2 linked regions of the Skermanella sp. TT6 genome follow. The protein of the gene in region 1 interacts with the protein of each later gene in a pairwise test. Links are inferred from orthologs where the notes say so. Each region holds a gene or a part of one and is shown on either strand. Other genes may lie near its edges.

The links.
Region 2: the proteins of IGS68_RS03920 (region 1) and def interact in binary tests that used the Escherichia coli proteins (3 or more experiments, as listed by UniProt). The link is inferred for Skermanella sp. TT6 from one-to-one orthologs.

What each region holds. Positions count from the first base shown.
Region 1 is NZ_CP067420.1:831,093-841,857, forward strand. What follows is about bases 7,767-10,765. They hold IGS68_RS03920 (aspartate-semialdehyde dehydrogenase), read left to right. Parts: upstream 7,767-8,755; coding sequence 8,756-9,775; downstream 9,776-10,765. Other genes in these bases: IGS68_RS03910 (hypothetical protein), read right to left, coding at 7,976-8,239; IGS68_RS03915 (Mpo1-like protein), read right to left, coding at 8,236-8,586; pdxY (pyridoxal kinase PdxY), read right to left, coding at 10,062-10,765. Also shown: IGS68_RS03875 (DNA topoisomerase), read right to left, coding at 1-846; IGS68_RS03880 (hypothetical protein), read left to right, coding at 1,045-2,169; phosphoserine phosphatase SerB, read right to left, coding at 2,186-3,097; tRNA (adenosine(37)-N6)-dimethylallyltransferase MiaA, read left to right, coding at 3,157-4,098; IGS68_RS03895 (acetolactate synthase 3 large subunit), read left to right, coding at 4,262-6,037; ilvN (acetolactate synthase small subunit), read left to right, coding at 6,102-6,650; ilvC (ketol-acid reductoisomerase), read left to right, coding at 6,741-7,760.
Region 2 is NZ_CP067420.1:351,732-362,223, forward strand. Bases 7,767-10,492 are described here. They hold def (peptide deformylase), read right to left. Parts: upstream 9,526-10,492; coding sequence 9,007-9,525; downstream 7,767-9,006. Other genes in these bases: fmt (methionyl-tRNA formyltransferase), read right to left, coding at 7,767-8,155; IGS68_RS01700 (class I SAM-dependent methyltransferase), read right to left, coding at 8,177-9,004; IGS68_RS01710 (DNA recombination protein RmuC), read right to left, coding at 9,614-10,492. In the rest of the region: 5-oxoprolinase subunit PxpB, read left to right, coding at 1-531; IGS68_RS01665 (5-oxoprolinase subunit C family protein), read left to right, coding at 536-1,558; IGS68_RS01670 (hypothetical protein), read right to left, coding at 1,663-2,262; thrC (threonine synthase), read left to right, coding at 2,438-3,865; IGS68_RS01680 (M16 family metallopeptidase), read left to right, coding at 3,862-5,124; IGS68_RS01685 (GNAT family N-acetyltransferase), read left to right, coding at 5,173-5,763; tRNA pseudouridine(38-40) synthase TruA, read right to left, coding at 6,459-7,223; more of fmt, read right to left, coding at 7,220-7,766. UniProt on the Escherichia coli protein: Removes the formyl group from the N-terminal Met of newly synthesized proteins. Requires at least a dipeptide for an efficient rate of reaction. N-terminal L-methionine is a prerequisite for activity but the enzyme has broad specificity at other positions.

The sequences.
Region 1 (10,765 bases):
GCCCCAGCGCTGGCCGCAGGTCTTCTGGAGCGCGGGCAGGTCGAACAGGCGGGGGGGACCCTGCCGCTTCTCCTCCACCGTCACCGCCAGGGGGCCCCGGCAGCCTTCGGCGGCGGCGGCGATCGCCTCCGCCCGGGCGCGGTCCTTGATCCGGTCCTTGGGCGGCGGGGCGTGGCGCATCAGGAAGGTGCCGGCCTCCACCGTCGCGGTGGCCGTGACCTCGAAATAATCCTCCGGCTTGAAGTCCAGGATCTCCAGCTCGCGCAGGCAGACGATCGCCAGGGTCGGCGTCTTGACCCGGCCGATCCCGATGACGCCCTTGACGCCCGGGGCCAGCAGGGTCGTGGTTGCGGTGCGCGTCAGGGACAGGTTGAAGATCTGGTCGGCCTGCTGGCGCGCGACCGCCGCCTCGTAGACGGGCCGCAGCTCCGCGTTGGGCTTCAGCCGGTCGAAGGCGTCGCGGATCGTCTTTGGGTCCTGCGCGGTGAAGATGGCGCGCAGCACCGGCCCGCGGAACCCGACATGCTCCAGGATCTCCTGCCCGATCAGCTGGCCCTCGCGGTCGCAGTCGGTCGCCAGGATCACCCGGTCGCACGCCTTGAGGGCCGACGCGATGGCCTGGAACTTGGCCGGCTTGTTGCCGTTCGGGTCCGGCCGAGTCGGGTACAGCCCGTCGGGCTTGAGCAGGGCCGAGGACCAGCGCTTCCAGGCGGGATTGACCTCGTCCGGCTCGGCCAGCCGCAGCAGGTGCCCCTCCGCCGGCAGGATGCGGCCGAACCGGTCGCCCAGCGCGGCGCGCAGGTCTTTGGCCTGACTGGATTTTTCCGTGATGATGACGGTCGCCATGGGAAAGCACGCCGGGCTGTGATGACGGGGCGATAATAGGGCGTGCGAGCAAACAAAGCAAGAACATCGGCGGGCGGTTGCGACCCGCCGCGGTCCTGCTACACGTCATGATGGCGCTTCAGAATGGATTAACACATTTATTTATATTTCGACTGGTATCGCATATTCTTTCGGTTGCCATTTCCTGGGAGATACTCCGTGACGGACATATCGGTCAACAGATTAGCCCAACTGGCGGCCGCCAACGGCTCGCCCGAAGCGGAGTGGAGCGAGGTCACCCTGACACAGCGGATCGCCCTGGAATGCGACGCCATGGCCCGGCATGCGCTGAGCACCGGGCTGGCCATCCCGGAGCCGCTGATGCAGCGGCTGGACACGATCGAGACCGCAGCGACCGTGGGCGGCGTCCCGGCCGCGACGCTCGCCGCCCTGCACGCCCAACTGGCCAAGGTGGTGGCGCCGGCGTCGCCGCGGACGATCTACCTGCTCCAAATCGACCGGGCACGGAACAGCTTCATGTCGTGCCTCGGTCCCCTGCCGGCGATCCGGCGGCTGGTGGCCGGCACCGCGCTGTTCACCCTGATGTTCGTGCTGACCAGCCTGTCCGACGCGGTCAGCGTCAAGAACCTCGCCTCCGACATCTACTCGATGAGCGGATTGGACAGCCTTCTGGTCCTGGCCTTCCTGATGAGCGCCGCGGCCATGGGCGGCTGCTTCCATGCCCTGTTCACCGCCCATTCCTATATCGGGGCCGGCACCTATGACCCGCACTTCGAGTCGTCCTACTGGATCCGCATCGGGCTCGGCGTGATCGCCGGGCTCGTCCTGTCCCAGATGATCCCGATCGGGCCGGAGGTCGACCAGACGACCGGAGCGATCACCTCGGGCTCGGCGGCTGCCACTTTCAGCAAGCCGCTGCTGGCCCTGCTCGGCGGCTTCTCGGCGACGCTGGTCTACACGATCCTGCAGCGGCTGGTGGACACCGTCGAGTCCCTGTTCAGGCAGAAGGCCGACGCGGCGACGGCTCCCGTCCGCGGCACGGCACCGGCGGGTTCGGACATCGCCCCGGCGGCGCCTGCCCCGGCTCCGGCGGCGGACGGCGCCCCGGGCAACCTGGCGACCAGCGCCGCCGCGGTGGCGGCGGTCGCCGCCGCGACGACCGCCGCGGCCGCCGCCATGATGCCCGCCGCGGCGGAGCCAGAGGCGGCTTCTCCGGCGGACGCCCAAACGGCGGACGCCCAAACGGCGGACGCTCAGCCCCCGCAGCCGGCCGAGCCGTCCGCCGCTCCGGATGCCGCGGACGCGGAGCGGAAGTCGGCGTGACGGAAAGCGCCGGGTCTCAGGAGGTCCGGCGGGGCGCCTGGATCTCCTCGGCGCGATAGCCCTGGGCGTAGAGCAGCGCGGTCAGGTCGGAGCGCTCCACCCGCGCCCGCGCCTGGGCCGCCACCGCCGGCTTGGCGTGGAACGCGACGCCCAGCCCGGCGGCCTGGAGCATCGGCAGGTCGTTGGCGCCGTCGCCCACCGCGATGGATTCCCGGAGCGGGATCCGGTGGGCGCCGGCGACCCGGATCAGGGCGGCCACCTTGGCGTCCTTGTCCAGGATCGGCTCGACCGCCCGGCCGCTCAGCCGTCCGTCCGCGATCTCGAAATCGTTGGCCTGGTCCTCGTCGAACCCGACCTCGGCGCGCACCCGCTCGGTGAAGAACTTGAAGCCGCCGGACACCAGGGTACAGTAGGCGCCGTTCGCCTTCATGGTCGCGACCAGCGCCAGCGCGCCCGGCATCAGCTCGACCCGGCCGTAGACCTGCTCCAGCGCCTCCACCGGCAGGTCCTTGAGGAGCGCCACCCGCTCGCGCAGCGCGTCCTTGAAGTCGATCTCGCCGTTCATCGCGCGCCAGGTGATCCCGGCGATCAGGTCCTTGAGCCCGACCAGCTCGGCCAGCTCGTCCAGCATCTCCTGCCGGATGATGGTGGACTCCATGTCGGCGACCAGCAGCCGCTTGCGGCGGCCCTCGGCCGGCTGGGTGATCAGGTCCACCGGGCGCCCGGGCAAGGCGGTGTGGAGCGCCGCGTCGGCCTGGTCGCAGTTGAGCCCGTCGAACGGGATGTCGCAGGCGACGCCGGGAGCGAGCCAGTCCGGGGCGCCGGTTTCGGCCCCCAGGTCCTTCAGGGCGGCGCGCGCGGCGCCGACCGTGCTATCGTCCAGGTCGGCGGCGGCGGGATCGGCGATCAGGGTCAGGACATTGTTCATGGAAGCATCCGCGGGCGAGGGTCGGCCGCCTTTATGAAATGTCTCACCAAGCGTTGTCCATGCCCGATAAACCCGTAATCGTCGTCGGCGGACCTACCGCCAGCGGCAAATCCGCGCTGGCGCTCGATCTGGCCGAGGAATTCGGCGGTACCGTCGTCAATGCCGACAGCATGCAGATCTACGCCGAGCTGCCGGTCCTGACCGCCCGGCCGACCGCGGAGGACGAGGCGCGGGCGCCGCACCGGCTCTACGGCGCGCTGCCGGCGTCGGAGCGCTGCTCGGCGGCGCGCTGGCGGGCGCTGGCCCTGGCGGAGATCGCCGAGGCCCGCGGCTCCGGCCGGTTGCCGATCGTGGTCGGCGGCACCGGCCTCTATATCCGGGCCCTGATGGACGGGCTGGCCGACATCCCGCCGATCCCCGAGGCGGTCCGCGCCTCCGTGCGGGAGCGGCGGGAGGCGCTGGGCGCCGCCGGCCTGCACGCGCTGCTGGCCGAACGCGACCCCGCCACGGCGGCCCGCCTGAAACCGGGCGACGGCCAGCGCCTGGGCCGCGCGCTGGAGGTGCTGGAGGCGACCGGCCGGTCGATCACCGACTGGCAGTCCGACCCGGCGGCCGGCCCGCCGCCCGGCCTGCGCTTCGTGCCGTTCGTGGTCGATCCGCCGCGCGATGCGCTGTACGCCGCCTGCGACCGGCGCTTCGACGTCATGATGGAGCACGGCGCGCTGGACGAGGTCCGCGCGCTGCTGGAGCTGGACCTCGCCCCCGGCCTGCCGGCCCTGAAGGCGCTGGGCGTGCCCGAGCTTTCGGCCTATCTGCGCGGCGAGGCCGGGCTGGAGGAGGCGGTCGCCGCCGCCAAGACCTCGACGCGGCGCTATGCCAAACGGCAGGGCACCTGGTTCCGCCACCAGCTCGGCCCGGCGCATGGCAGCCATGTGATTAATGCGCAAGATTCGGAAAGCATGCAACAAACGGTTCGCAACATAATTCGCAAAATGGGTTGACCCTGGAAAATGTTTTGATTAGGTTGCGGCTTCCCGGCCCTCGGCACTGCCCCGGGCCGAAGTGCCAACTTGCTGAATTTCCTGAGAAACAACGGGATTTTCATAGACGGAGACGAGGCATCCGCGGTGCGCGCGGGTGCGCTACATACGAAGGTAGTCAAAGATGTCCGAGAACAAGCTGACCGGTGCGGAGATCGTCATCAAGTCCCTGAAGGACCAGGGCGTAGACGTCATTTTCGGCTATCCCGGCGGCGCGGTACTTCCGATCTATGACGCCCTGTTCAAGCAGAACGACCTGCGCCACATCCTGGTGCGTCACGAACAGGCGGCTGTCCATGCGGCGGAAGGTTATGCGCGCTCGACCGGCAAGGTCGGCGTCGTTCTCGTAACGTCCGGCCCCGGCGCCACCAACGCGGTCACCGGCCTGACCGACGCGCTGATGGACAGCATTCCGATCGTGTGCCTGAGCGGCCAGGTGCCGACCCACCTGATCGGCAACGACGCCTTCCAGGAAGCCGACACGACCGGCATCACCCGGCCCTGCACCAAGCACAATTACCTGGTCAAGGACGTCGCCAACCTGGCGCGGACCATGCACGAGGCCTTCTGGGTCGCGAAGAGCGGCCGGCCCGGCCCGGTCGTGATCGACATCCCCAAGGACGTGCAGTTCGCCGACGGCCCGTACGTGCCGCCGAACGAGGTCAGGCACAAGACCTACCGCCCGCAGGTCAAGCCGGAGATCGCCCGCGTCGAGGAGGCGGTCGAGCTGATCGCCAACGCCAAGCGGCCGATCTTCTACACCGGCGGCGGCGTGATCAATTCCGGCCCGCTGGCGTCCAAGCTGCTGACCCAGTTCGTCCGCATGACGGGCTATCCCTGCACCAACACCCTGATGGGTCTGGGCGCCTATCCGGCGTCTGACCCGCAGTTCCTGGGCATGCTGGGCATGCACGGCACCTACGAGGCCAACCTGGCGATGCACGGGTGCGACGTGATGATCAATATCGGCGCGCGGTTCGACGACCGCGTGACCGGCAAGCTGTCGGAGTTCTCGCCCGGCAGCAAGAAGATCCACGTCGACATCGATCCCAGCTCGATCAACAAGAACGTCCGGGTGGACGTGCCGATCGTCGGCGACTGCGCCCATGTGCTGGAAGACATGATCCGCATCTGGAAGGCGCGGCAGAAGCGTCCGGACAAGGAGGCGCTGAAGCAGTGGTGGGCCCAGATCGCCGAGTGGCGGGGCCGCGACTGCCTGCGCTACATCCACACCGACCCGGTGATCAAGCCGCAATACGCCCTTGAGCGGCTGCGCGAGCTGACCCGGAACCGCGACACCTACATCACGACCGAGGTCGGCCAGCACCAGATGTGGGCCGCCCAGTTCATCCCCTTCGAGGAGCCGAACCGCTGGATGACCTCGGGCGGGCTGGGCACCATGGGCTACGGCCTGCCGGCCGCCATCGGCACCCAGATCGCCCACCCCGACGCGCTGGTGGTGGACGTCTCCGGCGAGGCGTCCTTCATGATGAACATGCAGGAGATGGCGACCGCCGTGCAGTACCGGCTGCCGATCAAGGTGCTGATCCTGAACAACCAGTACATGGGCATGGTCCGCCAGTGGCAGGAGCTGCTGCACGGCAGCCGCTATTCCGAGAGCTACAGCGAGGCCCTGCCCGACTTCGTCAAGCTGGCTGAAGCCTTCGGCGGCGTCGGACTGCGCGCCACCAAGGTGTCGGAGGTCGATTCCGTGCTTCAGGAGATGATCGACATCCGCCGCCCGGTGATCGTCGACATGTGCGTGGACCAGAAGGAAAACTGCTTCCCCATGATCCCCGGCGGCCGCGCCCACAACGAGATCCTGCTGGGTCCGGCGGACCAGCAGGGCGAGAGCATGCAGCGGGACAGCACTCCCGAGGAAGGCATGGTCCTGGTATAAGGCGCCGCTTTCCGCGGTCGAAAGACCGGTCCCGCGACGGCGCGGGGCCGGTCGCCATGCGCCGATGCCAAGCCGTCCCCATGCCATTCCTCCTGGAGCCCGTCCCGTGGAACCCAACATCGAAAAGCACACCATCTCCGTCCTGGTCGATAACGAGCCGGGTGTGCTCGCCCGCGTCATCGGCCTGTTCTCCGGCCGGGGCTACAATATCGAAAGCCTGACCGTCGCCGAGGTGGATGCCGAGCAGCAGGTCTCTCGCATCACCATCGTGACCAGCGGCACCCGCATGATCATCGAGCAGATCAAGAACCAGCTCGACCGGCTGGTTCCGGTCCACCGGGTGCGCGACCTGACCGACGAAGGCCCCTTCATCGAGCGCGAGCTGGCGCTGATCAAGGTGGCGGGCACCGGCGATCGGCGCATCGAGAGCCTGCGCATCGCCGACATCTTCAAGGCCCGCGTGGTCGATGCCACGCTCAACTCCTTCGTGTTCGAAATGACGGGCACGGCGGCCGAACTGGACGACTTCATCGGTCTGATGCGTCAGCTCGGGCTGGTCGATGTCAGCCGGACCGGCGCCGCCGCCATCTCCAAAGGCGCCGCCAGCCTGTAACTACGAAAGCGCGGAACTTCCCCCAGCCCCAAACCCGGCCTATTGTGCCCGGAATTAACCGACTGTAGCGAAAACCGAGGAACATCCACCATGCGCGTCTATTACGATCGTGATGCCGACGTCAACCTGATCAAGGGCAAGAAGGTCTGCATCGTCGGCTACGGCAGCCAGGGCCACGCCCATGCCAACAATCTGCGCGACAGCGGCGTAAAGGACGTGATCGTCGGCGCCCGCCCGGGCAGCCCCAGCGGCGCCAAGGCCGAGGCCGCCGGCTTCACCGTCATGACCCCGGCCGAGGCCGCCAAGGTCGCCGACGTGATCATGGTGCTGACCCCCGACGAACTCCAGGCCGACCTGTACCGCGACCATCTCGCGCCGAACATGAAGGAAGGCGCCGCCCTGGCCTTCGCCCACGGCCTGAACATCCACTTCAACCTGATCGAGCCGCGCGCCGACATCGACGTGTTCATGATCGCGCCGAAGGGTCCCGGGCACACCGTCCGCAGCGAATATGTGCGCGGCGGCGGCGTGCCCTCGCTGGTGGCGGTCCACCAGAACGCCTCGGGCAACGCGCTGGAACTGGCGCTGTCCTACGCCTCGGCCAACGGCGGCGGCCGCGCCGGCGTGATCGAGACGACCTTCAAGGAAGAGTGCGAGACCGACCTGTTCGGCGAGCAGGCCGTGCTGTGCGGCGGCCTGACCGCGCTGATCCAGGCCGGCTTCGAGACGCTGGTGGAAGCCGGCTACGCGCCCGAGATGGCCTATTTCGAGTGCCTGCACGAGGTCAAGCTGATCGTCGACCTGATCTACGAGGGCGGCATGGCCAACATGCGCTACTCGATCAGCAACACGGCCGAGTACGGCGACTACACCCGCGGCCCGCGCGTCGTGACGCCGGAGACCAAGGCCGAGATGAAGCGCATCCTGGACGACATCCAGTCCGGCCGCTTCACCCGCGACTGGATCCAGGAGTGCAAGGTCGGCCAGCCCAGCTTCAAGGCCATGCGCCGCCGCAACGCCGAGCACCAGATCGAGGAAGTCGGCGAGAAGCTGCGCGCCATGATGCCCTGGATCTCCGCCAACAAGCTGGTGGACAAGACCAAGAACTGATCGGGGCGTCCTGCGCCGGTGCAGGCGAGGGAACCGGGGGCAACCCCGGTTCCCGGGCTCCGGCAGGCGATCGTCGAAAAAGCAAACCTCCGTCGCCAGAACGACGGTTCCTGACATGGGAAGGTCTGGCATGCGAGGTTGTCGAGCATCTGGGCGGTGGGAAGGCGGTTCTGGGCTGACACACGCGGCCAAAACCGGGGGCTCCCCCATCTCCCTCACGGGAATTTCCGGCTGTTCTCCACCAGCAGCACATACAGTTCCTTGATGAAGTCCTGCTGCTTCAGCCGGCCGAAGGGCAGGTTGTCGCAGGCGAAATCCACCAGCCCGTCCGAGGCCTTGGTCGGCACGATCTCGAACCCGGCCTTGCGCAGCGCGATGATCACCGCCGTCGCCTGCTTCACGTAGTCCTCGTTGAAGAACGACTTGTCCGCGTCCTTGATCGCCAGGGCGATCGTGTCGCGCAAGAGATTGGTGCTCACGCCGGCTCCCGTCTGGAGTGCTGATCCGCATGACGGCGCAGCTCGGCATCCAGCCGTCCCGTCACGAACAGGTAGAACATGCGGAAATCGCTCGCCAAAGACCAGAGCGGATAGGTGAACGTCGCCGGCCGGTTCCGCTCGATCGCCATGTGGCTGATCCAGGCGAAGGCGTAGCCGGAGACGACGGCCGCCAGGACCAGCCAGCCGTTGCCGGTCGCGGCGGCGGCCCCCAGCAGGACCAGCGCCAGCGCGGTGCCGGCGAAGTGGAAGGCCCGGGTGCCCGGCCGGCTGTGCTCGGCCAGATAATGGGGCCAGAACTCGCGATATGTCGAATAGTCGCGCGCCATGTCCGTCCTCCAGGGGCAGCGTCCTCCGGGGACCCATCATGTCGAATCACCCCCGTCCTTGCAAACGGGCGGCGCGGGGCATAAGTCAAGTACCCTTGACGGATAGTCACGGGCGCCGTCCCCGAAGGCGCGCCCGGCCCGATACCCAGAAAAGAAACAGGAACGCATCATGGGCTACAAGGTCGCGGTCATCGGCGCCACCGGCAATGTCGGGCGCGAGATGTTGACCACCCTGGCGGAGCGCAATTTCCCGGTGGACGCCGTCGCCGCCCTCGCGTCGGAAAACTCCATCGGCACCCAGGTCTCCTTCGGCGAGAAGGATATCCTGGACGTCCAGGACCTCGCCCGGTTCGACTTCCGGGGCTGGGACATCGCGCTCTCGTCGCCCGGCGGCAAGGTGTCCGCCCAGTACGCGCCCAAGGCCGCCGCCGCCGGCTGCGTCGTGATCGACAACACGTCCCATTTCCGGATGGAGCCGGACGTGCCCCTGGTCGTGCCGGAGGTCAATCCCGAGGCCCTGGCCGGCTATACCAAGCGCAACATCGTCGCCAATCCCAACTGCTCGACCATCCAGATGGTGGTGGCGTTGAAGCCGCTGCACGACCTCGCCCGCATCAAGCGCATCGTGGTCTCGACCTACCAGTCGGTCTCGGGGGCGGGCCGGGACGGCATGGACGAGCTGTTCAACCAGACCCGCGCCATCTACGTCAACGACCCGGTCGAGAAGCGCAAGTTCGACAAGCAGATCGCCTTCAACGTCATTCCCCACATCGACAGCTTCATGGAGGACGGCACCACCCGGGAGGAGTGGAAGATGATGGTCGAGACCAAGAAGATCCTCGACCCCCGCATCACCGTCACCGCCACCTGCGTGCGGGTGCCGGTCTTCATCGGCCACGCCGAGTCCGTCAACGTCGAGTTCGAACGGCCGATCACGGCGGAGGAGGCGACCGAGGCGCTGCGCGAAGCCCCCGGCATCACCGTGATCGACCACCGCGCCGACGAGGGCTTCGTCACGCCGGTGGAATGCGCCGGCGACGACCCCGTCTTCGTCTCGCGCATCCGGGAAGACTTCTCGGTCGAGAACGGCCTGAACCTCTGGATCGTCGCCGACAACCTGCGCAAGGGCGCCGCCCTCAACGCGGTGCAGATCGCGGAACTCCTGGCAGGCAACTATCTGCGGAAGTAACGGAAGAATTTTCGCCACGGATGACGGCCGATCATCTCCGGGAAGAGGCGGCAGCCCGGCGGAATCGTTCCCAATTCGTCATGGCCGGACTTGATCCACGGCTGTCCGGCACGGCGATTGCTGATCAACCATTGGGAACGTTACTAACGATCGTTTTCTCTTCCGGTTCGTCATCCGCGGGTCAAGCCCGCGGAAGATGGCACGACGAAGAAAGGCTTGCCTGGAGAGCTCCGCCCATCGATCATCCCTGTCCATCGCCGTGATCTGTGGCAAGAACTCCCTTCCCCTACCGCACCTTCGCGACGTCGAAGAGCCGCCCCGGACGCACCAGCTCGTCCTGGGCGGCGATCAGCTGAAGCTCCCGCGTCCCGGCCTTCAGGGTCGCGGCGAAAACGCCGTAGATCGCCGCCGCCGCATGCCCCAGCGCCGCCGCCGGGTCGCCGGTCTCCAGGTATTTCGCCAGGAACACCGCGGCCACGCAGTCGCCCGCCCCGTTGGGCGGCGGGTCCAGCGGCAGGCGGGGCGTCGCCACCACATAGGCGCCGTCCGGCGTGTCCAGCAGCATCTCGATGGTGTCATGGGCCGCCTCGGACCGGGTCAGGCTGGTCAGCAGCACCAGCTTCGGCCCCAGCGCGCGGGCCGCGGCCGCCGCGGCCAGGGCGTCCTCCATCGAGCGGACCTCCCGCCCGGTCAGGAACTCCAGCTCGAACTGGTTGGGGGTGATGATGTCGGCGGCCGGCACGGCATGGGCCTGCATGAAGGTCCGGATGTCCTCGCCGACGAAGAAGCCGCGCCCGACGTCGCCCATCACCGGGTCGCAGCAATAGACCGCCCGGGGATTGCCGGCCCGGACGCGGCGGACCGTCTCGACGATCACCTGGCCCAGGGCCGCCCCGCCCATGTAGCCGGACAGCACGGCGCCGCAGCGGTCCAGGCCGCCGCGCTGGCCGATGCCGTCGATCACGTCCGCGATGTGCCCGGGCGTGAAGA
Region 2 (10,492 bases), 480 kb from region 1 along the record:
CTGGCGGCCCTTGGACCCGCTTCCGACGGCGGGAAGGCCGAGGCGCGGCGCTGGACCATCCCGGTCGCCTATGGCGGCGAGCACGGCATCGACCTGGAGGAGGTCGCCCGCCACCACGGCATCACGGCGGAGGAGGTCGTCCGGCTCCACCTCTCGGGCGACTACCGGGTCTACATGATCGGGTTCGCGCCCGGTTTCGCCTATCTGGGCGGATTGCCGGAAGCGCTGCATACGCCGCGCCGGCGCGATCCCCGGATGAGGGTGCCGGCCGGGACCATCTCTATCGGCGGCATGCAGGCCGCGGTCTGCTCGACCCCGATCCCGTCGGGATGGCACCTGCTGGGGCGGACGCCGGTCCGCGGCTTCGACCTGCGCCGGCCCGACCCCTTCCTGTTCCGGCCCGGGGACCGGATCCGCTTCGTCCGGATCGACGCGGAAGAGTTCGGCCGGTTGGACGCGCTGGCGGAGGCCGGCGGCTACCTGCCGGAGCCGGACGGACCTGCCGGCGGGTCCGCCGGAGGGGAGGATTGAGCCGATGGCCGATCTGATCGTCCTCCAGCCCGGTCCCCAGGCCACGATCCAGGATCTCGGCCGCGTCGGCTGGCAGCGCTTCGGCGTCGCCGCGGCCGGAGCCATGGATCCGCCGTCGTTGCGCGCCGCCAACCTGCTGGCCGGCAATCCGCCCGGCGCCGCCGCGGTCGAGTTCACCCTGGCGGGCGGGGAGTACGAGGCGGAGGGAGCGACGGTGCGCCTGGCCGTCGCGGGCGGGGATTTCCAGGTCGCCGTGGACGGCGAGCCGGTGCCGCCCTGGACCGGCTTCGACCTGGAGCCGGGGCGGCGCCTGAGGATCGGCGCCGCCGGCGACGCGCTGCGCGGATACCTGGCCGTCGGCGGCGGCTTCGCCCTGCCGCCGCAGCTGGGCAGCCTGTCCACCCATGTCCGCTCCGGCCTGGGCGGGCTGGAGGGGAGGGCGCTCCGGGCGGGCGACCGCCTGCCGCTGGCCGCCGGCGCGGTGCCCGCGGGTCCGCCGCTCGCCCTCGACCCGCAGGGACTGCCGCCCCGGCGCGAGGTGCTGCGCGTGGTGCTGGGGCCGCAGGACGATCATTTCACGGCTGCCGGGATCGAGACCTTCCTGACCGGAACCTATGCCGTGACGGCCGATGCCGACCGCATGGGCTATCGGCTGAGCGGGCCGGAGATCGAGCATGCCGGCGGGTTCAACATCATCTCCGACGGGATCGCGGCCGGCAGCGTCCAGGTTCCCGGCACCCGCCAGCCCATCGTGCTGCTGGCCGACCGTCAGCCGACCGGGGGCTATCCCAAGATCGCGACCGTGATAACGCCCGACCTGCCGTCCCTGGCCCAGGCGCGGCCGGGGGGGACTTTCCGGTTTCAGGCCGTCGATCCGGCCGAGGCGGTGGCGATCCGCCAGAGCTGGGAGGCGATGCTCGGCCGGATGGGGGAACGGCTGGCCCCGGCGGGCGCGGGGAGGGAACTGGACAGCGAGCGCCTGCTCGGCATCAACCTGGTGGGCGGCGTGGTGGATGGCCTTGCCTGAGTTGCCGGGCTGGAAAAGGAAGAATTGGCCGCAGATGACGGCGATGGGCAGGGATGTTTCCCGGATTATCCCTGCCCATCGCCGTCATCCGTGGCATGAGAATCTCAGATCCGGTAGCCGGCGCGGAGCGGGGACAGGGGCACGTTGGCGCGGATCGCTTCCAGCATGAAGTAGCGGGTCATCTGGAGCGTGTCGGTGCGCCAGTACAGCTTGTGCAGGTCGTTGACCAGGAAGTCGGGTTCCAGGTTTGCGTAGCAGTAGGTCTCGACCCAGTTCTGGTCCGGCTCGGTGGGGGACGCCGCGTCGCGCCAGCCGATCATCCAGCCGGCATGGCCGGCGCCGGTGGCCCAGCGCTCGAAATGGGGGGCGACCGTGCTGGACCCGATCGGCTTGACCACCGGGATGGAGTAGACCACGACGAAGCGCCGGACGTTCAGCTGCATCTTCATCAGCAGGTCCTCGCCGAAGGCGTGGATCAGGTAGGCGGCGTCCGAGGTGCCGGTCACGTGCCGGGTCTCGACCCGGGCACGGGTCACGTGGGCCAGCTTCGTCGGCCGGGCTTCCTCGCCGAACCGGGGCATGTCGTATTCGACCGACGACAGGATGGACGGCATCTGGACCGTCAGGAACTCCTCGGTTTCCCGCTGGGCGGCATCCAGGCTGAGGTCGGGGGAAATCGCAGGCTGGGGAGCGGGCTGGAGCATCGCCGGAGGGTCCGTTTCTGGGGTGGGCAGGGTACGCCCGCAACAACCCGATCCATGCGCCTTTTGTTTCGCTGCCCTGTTCGATGGAGACGTCCCCGGCCCTTGCGCCCGCACTGGCTCACTGGCTAGTGTACGATGGCCGGCGGACCGGGCACGCACGTGGAGACTATTCAGCTTGCGCTACATCAGCACGCGGGGCGCGGCCCCGACACTCGCCTTCGACGAAGTTCTGCTCGCCGGGCTTGCGCGCGACGGCGGTCTGTACGTGCCTGAGACTTGGCCGACCTTCACGCCCGACGAGATCCGCGCGATGCGCGGGCTTCCCTATGCCGAACTCGCGGTCCGGGTCATGGCGCCCTTCCTGGGCGGCCGGGTGACCGAGGCGGAGTTCGCCGGGCTGGTGCGCGACGCCTATGCCGGCTTCGACCATGCCGCCGTGACTCCGCTGGTCCAGCTCGACCAGAGCACCTGGGTGATGGAGCTGTTCCACGGCCCGACCCTGGCCTTCAAGGACGTGGCGCTCCAGCTGCTCGGCCGCCTGTTCGACCATGTGCTGGCCAAGAAGGCCGAGCATGTGACGATCGTGGGCGCCACCTCGGGCGACACGGGGTCGGCGGCGATCGAGGCCTGCCGCGACCGCGAGGCGGTCGACATCTTCATCCTGCACCCCAAGGGCCGCACGTCGGAGGTGCAGCGCCGCCAGATGACGACGGTGCTGTCGGACAATGTCCACAACATAGCGCTGGAAGGCTCGTTCGACGATTGCCAGGACCTGGTCAAGGCGATGTTCAACGACACGTCCTTCCGGGACGAGCAGAACCTGTCGGCGGTCAACTCGATCAACTGGGCCCGCATCATGGCCCAGATCGTCTATTACTTCGCGGCGGCGATCGAGCTGGGGGCGCCGGACCGGCAGGTCTCCTTCGCCGTGCCGACCGGCAATTTCGGCAATGTCTACGCGGCCTACGGCGCGCGGGCCATGGGGCTGCCGATCCAGCGGCTGGTGGTCGGGACCAACTCCAACGACATCCTGGCGCGTTTCTTCGCCACGGGCACGATGCAGACACAGGCCGTCATGCCGACCATCAGCCCGAGCATGGACATCCAGATCTCCAGCAATTTCGAGCGGCTGCTGTTCGATCTCTACGACCGCGACGGCCCGGCGCTGAACCAGTGCATGGGACGGTTCCGGTCGGGCGGATCCTTCGCCGTGACACCGGCCCAGCTGGAGCGCGCCCGCCTGGTGTTCAACGGCCACAAGGTGGACGAGGAGCTGACCCGCGCGACCATGGCGGAGACCCGCCGGCTGGCCGGCGGCCTGCTGATCGACCCGCACACCGCCGTCGGCCTGGCCGCCGCGCGCGCCGAGCAGCCCCATATCGATCCCGCCGTTCCCCTGGTGGCGCTCGCCTGCGCCCACCCCGCCAAATTCCCCGATGCGGTCGAGCGGGCGACCGGCGTGCGTCCGCCGCTGCCGCCCCGTCTGGCCGATCTCTATGAACGCGAGGAGCGCGTCACCGTGCTGCCCAACGACCTCAGGGCCGTCCAGGCCTTCGTCCGATCCCGAGCCCGCCGCACCGCCGCAGGGCAGAGGAGCGCATGAGTACCATCAAGGTAACGACTCTTCCCAACGGCCTCCGGGTCGCCACCGACAGCATGCCCCATGTGGAGACGACGTCGCTCGGCGTCTGGGTCGGCGTCGGCACCCGCAACGAGCGGGCCGAGGTCAACGGCGTCGCCCATCTGGTCGAGCACATGGTGTTCAAGGGCACGCCGAGCCGGACCGCCTTCGACATCTCCGAGCAGATCGAGGCGGTGGGCGGCCACATGAACGCCTACACCACCCGCGAGCACACGGCCTATTACGCCAAGGTGCTGAAGGAGGACGCGGCCCTCGCCCTCGACGTGATCGGCGACATGCTCCAGCACAGCCTGCTGGACGAGGACGAGCTGGTCCGCGAGCGCGACGTGGTCCTGCAGGAGATCGGGCAGGCCGAGGACACGCCCGACGACATCATCTTCGACCATTTCCAGGCCTGCGCCTTCCCCGACCAGGCGCTCGGCCGCCCGGTGCTGGGACAGCCGGAGATCATCGGCGCGCTGCCGCGCGACGCGCTGGTGGACTATATCGGCGGCAATTATTCCGGCCGGACCATGGTGCTGGCGGCGTCCGGCCGGATCGACCACGGCTGGCTGGTCGCGAAGGCGGCGGAGGTCTTCCGCGACCTGCCGGCTCCGGTGGATCCGGCGGCGCTCGACCCGGCGCGCTATGCCGGCGGCGATTTCCGCGAGGACCGCGACCTGGAGCAGCTGCACATCGTGTTGGGCTTCGAGGGCGTCGGCGTCCACGATCCGGACTATTACGCCCATTCCGTGCTGTCGACCCTGCTGGGCGGCGGCATGTCGTCCCGGCTGTTCCAGGAAGTGCGCGAGAAGCGGGGGCTGGCCTACAGCGTCCATACCTTCTCCGGCGCCTACGAGGACGGCGGCCTGTTCGGCGTCTATGCCGGGACCGGGCCGGAAAAGGTCGGCGAACTGGTGCCGGTGATGTGCGACGAGCTGTGCAAGGTGGCCCTGGACGTCACCGACGAGGAAGTCCGCCGCGCCCGCGCGCAGCTGAAGGCCGGCATGCTGATGGCGCTGGAAAGCACCATGTCGCGCTGCGAGCAGCTGGGCCAGCAGATGGTGATCTTCGACCGTCCCGTGCCGGTCACCGAGATGGTGGAGAAGATCGACGCGGTCGATGCCGCCGCCGTACGCCGCGTCGCCCTCCGGCTGCGCGCCAAGGCGCCGACCGTGACCGCGCTGGGACCCCTGGACGGGCTTGAGGATTATGGGCGGATCGCCGCGCGCCTGTCCTGACGCCGTGTTCACGCCATGGAAGATTCATCCGGGGGATGGCGCAGGGCCGTGATCGGATTGCTGAGGAATGGCCTGATCAGTCCGCCCGCGATACGGCTCGACGGCCAAAGGGTCTCGATCCGGCCGCCGCTGGCGCGCGACTGGCAGGAATGGTCCGACCTGCGCGACCGCAGCCGCGCCTTCCTGACGCCGTGGGAACCGACCTGGCCGGCGGATGCGCTGGCCCGCACCGCCTATCTGCGCCGGCTGCGCCGCCAGCTCATCGAGTGGCGCGACGACGAGGCCTACAGCTTCCTGGCCGTGGAGCGCCGGACCGACCGGGTGGTCGGCGGGATCGGCCTGAGCAACATAAGGCGCGGCGTGGCCCAGACGGGCACGCTGGGCTACTGGGTCGGCGAGACCTATGCCCGGCGCGGCTACATGAGCGAGGCGACCCGCCTGACCCTGGACTTCGCCTTCGGCCAGCTGGGACTTCATCGGATCGAAGCGGCGTGCCTGCCGACCAACGCGCCGAGCCGCGGCCTGCTGGAGAAGGTGGGCTTCCAGTACGAGGGCTATGCAAGGGGTTACCTGCGCATCGACGGCGCCTGGCGCGACCACGTGCTCTACGCGATCCTGCGGGAGGAGTGGCGGGGGTGAGGAACGACACGCTTTGAGTATTCCTCTCAAGATGTCGCATGCGGTCGAATGGGCGTTGATCCAGCGACCGCATACCCCTTATGATCAGGGCATCTTGATCATCCACAGGGACGCGGGGAAAGGCGATGGGGCACTGCAAGACGGAGAATGCATCGTCGTCAGAACGTCAAGAGGAGCAGCACGCCGCGCCCAAAGGTTTGGATGGTATGGAGCCGGGCGTTAGAGTTGTGTTGTCGGAACGTAACAGGGCGGCACTCCTGGTCGTGCTTCAAAAGGTGAAGCAGGAGGCCGACGTAAATGGATGGTTGCCCTATAGGCCTTTCGCCGACTGTAAGTAGAGATATGGAATGGCGAGGGTCCCTCGGTGGTCCGCAAGCGACCATAGAGAGCTCCTGTCATTTCACAGGAGCCGATTTGAGCGCCAGTGAGAAGGCGACTATAGACCAAATCGTTGAGTCTTTAAGAATAAGGCCATCCTTCTCTGGGGATATTCATATCTGGGGTTTTGATTATGGAGATATGCATATTCGTCGCTCCGGCGGAGTATATGTAATGTATCAATTATTTAGAACTGTGTTCCCACGAGCAGGCGAAGTAAGAATTTCTCCTTATCATGTCGTTCTTTGGCATTGCGGTCATTGCCGCCAGGATGATGGCTATCTTTGGATTGATTGCCTGCCAGAGCCGATGAGGCTCTAACGTCCCTGATTGTTATCTGCTGTTCCGTACACCACGTCCGTGAAATAGAGCCCGTCCGGCGGCGCCGTGGGACCGCCTTTCGAGCGGTCGCGTGCCTCAAGGGCGGTGCGGACGCGCTCGACCGGCCAGCGGCCTTCGCCGACCAGGACAAGGGTACCGGTGATGTTGCGGATCTGGTGGTGCAGGAAGGAGCGGGCGCGGGCGGTGATGCGGATCTCGGGGCCGGAGCGGGTCACGGTCAGCACGTCGAGGGTCTTCACCGGCGATTTCGCCTGGCACAGGCTGGCGCGGAAGGTCGTGAAGTCGTGGCGGCCGATCAGGATCCTGGCGGCCGCGTCCATGGCCTCGGCGTCCAGGGGGCGGCCGATCTGCCAGGCGCGGCCGTCGTCCAGGGCCAGCGGGGCGCGGCGGTTGACGATGCGGTAGACATAGCCACGCTCGACGGCGGACATTCGGGCGTGGAAATCGTCCGGGACCGGTTCGGCGTCGAGCACCGCGATGGGAGCCGGCCGCAGGTGGAAGTTCAGCCCGTCGCGGATGGCGCGCTGGGTCAGGACCTTCCCCAGGTCGAAATGGGCGGTCTGCCCCAGCGCGTGTACGCCCGCGTCCGTACGGCCGGCGCCATGGACGCGTACGGTCTCGCCCGACAGCTTCTCGACGGCTTCCTCCAGACATTGCTGGATCGACGGACCGTTGTCCTGGCGCTGCCAGCCGACGAATCCGCGGCCGTCATACTCGACGGTGATCTTCCAGCGGCTCATGGTGCCGTCAGCGCGGTCCCGACCGGCAGCTGGAAACCGCGCAGGAAGGCGTCGCCGTCCACCGCCGCCTTGCCGGGCCGCTGCACGCGGGTCAGGCGGATGGCACCTTCCACGCAGGCCACGGTTAGGCGACCGTCCAGCAGGGTGCCGGGAGCGGCGCCGGACGGATTGCCGGCCGCTTCGGCGCCCAGCACCTTGATCCGCTCCTTGCCCAGGTCGAACCAGACGCCGGGCCAGGGATTGAGCGCCCGCACCTGACGCTCCGTCTCGGCGGCGGAACGGTTCCAGTCCAGCCTGCCGTCCTCGCGGGTCAGCTTGGCGGCATAGGTGACGCCTTCCTCCGGCTGCGGGACCGGCGTCAGGCTCCCGGCGGCCACGCCGTCCAGGGCCTTCACGATCAGGTCGGCGCCCAGGACGGCCAGCGCGTCGTGCAACTCGACGGCGGTCGTCCGTTCCGTGATCGGAACATTGCCCTTCAGCAGCATCGGCCCGGTGTCCAGGCCGGCATCCATCCGCATGATGGTGACGCCGGTCTCGGCATCTCCCGCCAGCAGGGCGCGGTGGATCGGGGCGGCTCCGCGCCAGCGCGGCAGCAGGGATGCGTGGATGTTCAGGCAGCCGAGGCGCGGCGCGTCCAGGATCGGCTGCGGCAGGATCAGCCCGTAGGCGGCGACCACGGCGCAGTCCAGGCCGAGGGCGTCGAAGTCGGCCTGGGCCTCGGCAGTGCGCAGCGACTTGGGCGTCCGGACCGGGATGCCGCGCTCCTCCGCCAGCACGTGGACGGGCGAGCGCTGAGTCTGGTGGCCGCGACCGGCGGGCCGGGGCGGCTGGCTGTAGACGCAGGCGATCTCGTGGCCGGCGTCGATCAGGGCGCGGAGGCCGACCGCCGCGAACTCGGGCGTGCCCATGAAGGCGAGGCGAAGAGGGGTCATGTCCGGGTCCTCCAACTCGGGTCAGCGAAGGTGCGGCTTCTGGAACACGGCGACCATGCGCCAGGCTTCCTCCGGATCGTCGATCGCGACGTCCAGGTCGAGCCCGCCGAACCAGGCGACCGCCTCCAGGCATCCGCTCGCCCGCGCCAGCGCGTCCAGTTCCTGCACCGTGAAACGGCGCTGGAAAGCCTTGTCGCGGATCACCTGCTTGCGCCCGCCCTCCCAGATGGTCAGCGTCGTGGTCACCTGGGCGACCTGGCTGACCGGGTCGAGGCTGTCGCCCGGCGATCCCCAGCGGACCCGAACCCGCGTGCCATCGCGGGTGACCTCCCAGCCGTCCTCGGTCGCGTCGTCGATGTTGAACAGCTCGCGCGGGTGGGGCAGCTCGACGATCAGCACGCCGCCGGGAGCCAGTGCCTCGGAGACCCGTTGCAGGCAAGAGATGACGGCGCTGTTGGTCAGCAGGCACGCGGCCGAGCCCAGCAGGAGCAGCGCCATGTCGACCGGCCGGTCCAGCGCGAAGCCGGTCATGTCGCCCTCCTGGTAAGCGATCTCGACCCCGGCCGCCGCGGCCTTTTCGGTGCCGTAACGGACCATGGCCGGCTCGCGGTCGAGCGCCGCCGCCCACAGGCCGCGGCCCGCCAGTTCGATCGCGTGGTTCGCCGGCCCCGCCGCCAGTTCGAGCACGCTTTCCGGGGCGCGGCCCAAGTGCCGGGCCGCGACGGCGGCCAGGAAATCGCACTCCTGCGCGAAGTCGCGATAGGCGAAGGCGATGTCGTAGTAGCGCGCGGCGCCGTAGATGCGGCCGTGCTGCGACTGGCCGGACGGCGTTTCGGAGGTATCGGCCAAAATCAGACCGTTTCCTGCGACCGCTTCTGTTTCTGGAGCTTGCGCAGGATCATGTTGCGCTTCAGGAGCGACAGGTGATCGATGAACAGCACGCCGTTCAGGTGGTCGATCTCGTGCTGGATGCAGGTCGCCAGCAGGTTGTCGGCGTCCAGCTCCCGCACCTCGCCGTCGCGGTCCAGGTAGCGCAGGCGCACCTGCTTCGGCCGCGTCACGTCGGCGTAATGGTCGGGCAGGGAGAGGCAGCCCTCGTTATGGACCGACTTCTCGTCGGACTGCCACAGGATCTCCGGGTTCGCCATGGCGAAGGGCTGGGGCTTCTCCTCCTTCTCCGCCACGTCCACGACGATCACCCGCTTCAGGATGCCGATCTGGGGTGCCGCCAGGCCGATGCCCGGCGCCTTGTACATGGTCTCCAGCATGTCGTCCATCAGGGTGGCGATGGAGCCGTCGACGGATTCGACCGGCTTCGCCTTGGTCTTGAGGACGGGATCGGGCGCGATGATGATGGGGCGGATGGCCATGGAGCCCTGTAGCGAATTCGGTCTATTGCGGGATGACTGTTGCAAATATGATTTCCGGGGCCGTGCGTCAAGCCGCAAGCTGGCCAGTTCAGGGCAGCGGGGCGGGCAGCCGCCATTCCTGGGCCTGGAGGCTTCGCGGCGCCTGGTCGAGCGGCTGGAGTTCCGGCAGTTCCGCGTTGTTCGGCGCCACGTGGAGGTCGCGGAACCGCCGGGCGCTGACCAGCACGCGGGTCTCCAGGGTGCCGACCGCGCCGTTGTAGCAGTCCACCGCCTTGCCGAGCTGGCTGCCCAGCCGGTCCATGTGGCCGCCCAGGTCGCCCAGCCGCTTGTAGAGCTCTGCGCCCAGGTCGCTGATCTCTCGCGCGTTGCGGGCCAGGTGCTCCTGCCGCCAGCCATAGGCGACGGCCCGCAGCAGCGCTATCAGCGTGGTCGGCGTCGCCAGGATCACGCCGTTGTCGATGCCGGCCTCGATCAGGCCGGGGTCGTGCTCCAGCGCGGCGCTGAAGAAGTTCTCGCCGGGCAGGAACAGCACGACGAATTCGGGCGAGGCGGCGAACTGGTCCCAGTAGGCCTTGCCGCCCAGCTGCTTCATGTGCTCCCGCACGTGGCGGGCATGCCGGACCAGGGCGTCGCGCCGGCCGGCGTCCTCGGCCGAGCCGGTCGCGTCGAGATAGGCTTCCACCGGGGCCTTGGCATCCACCACGATGGTCTTGTTGCCCGGCAGCTTGACCACCATGTCGGGTCGCAGCTTGTTGCCCTGGTCGCCGGTCACCGTCTGCTGCTCGAAGAAGTCGCAATGGTCGACCATGCCGGCCATCTCGACCACGCGCTTCAGCTGGATCTCGCCCCAGCGGCCGCGCGCGACGGGGGAGCGCAGCGCCCGGACGAGGTTGGCCGTCTCCCCGCGCAGTTCGCGCTGGCTGTCCAGCAGGGAGAGCACCTGCTGCTTCAGCCCCTCGTAGGCGCC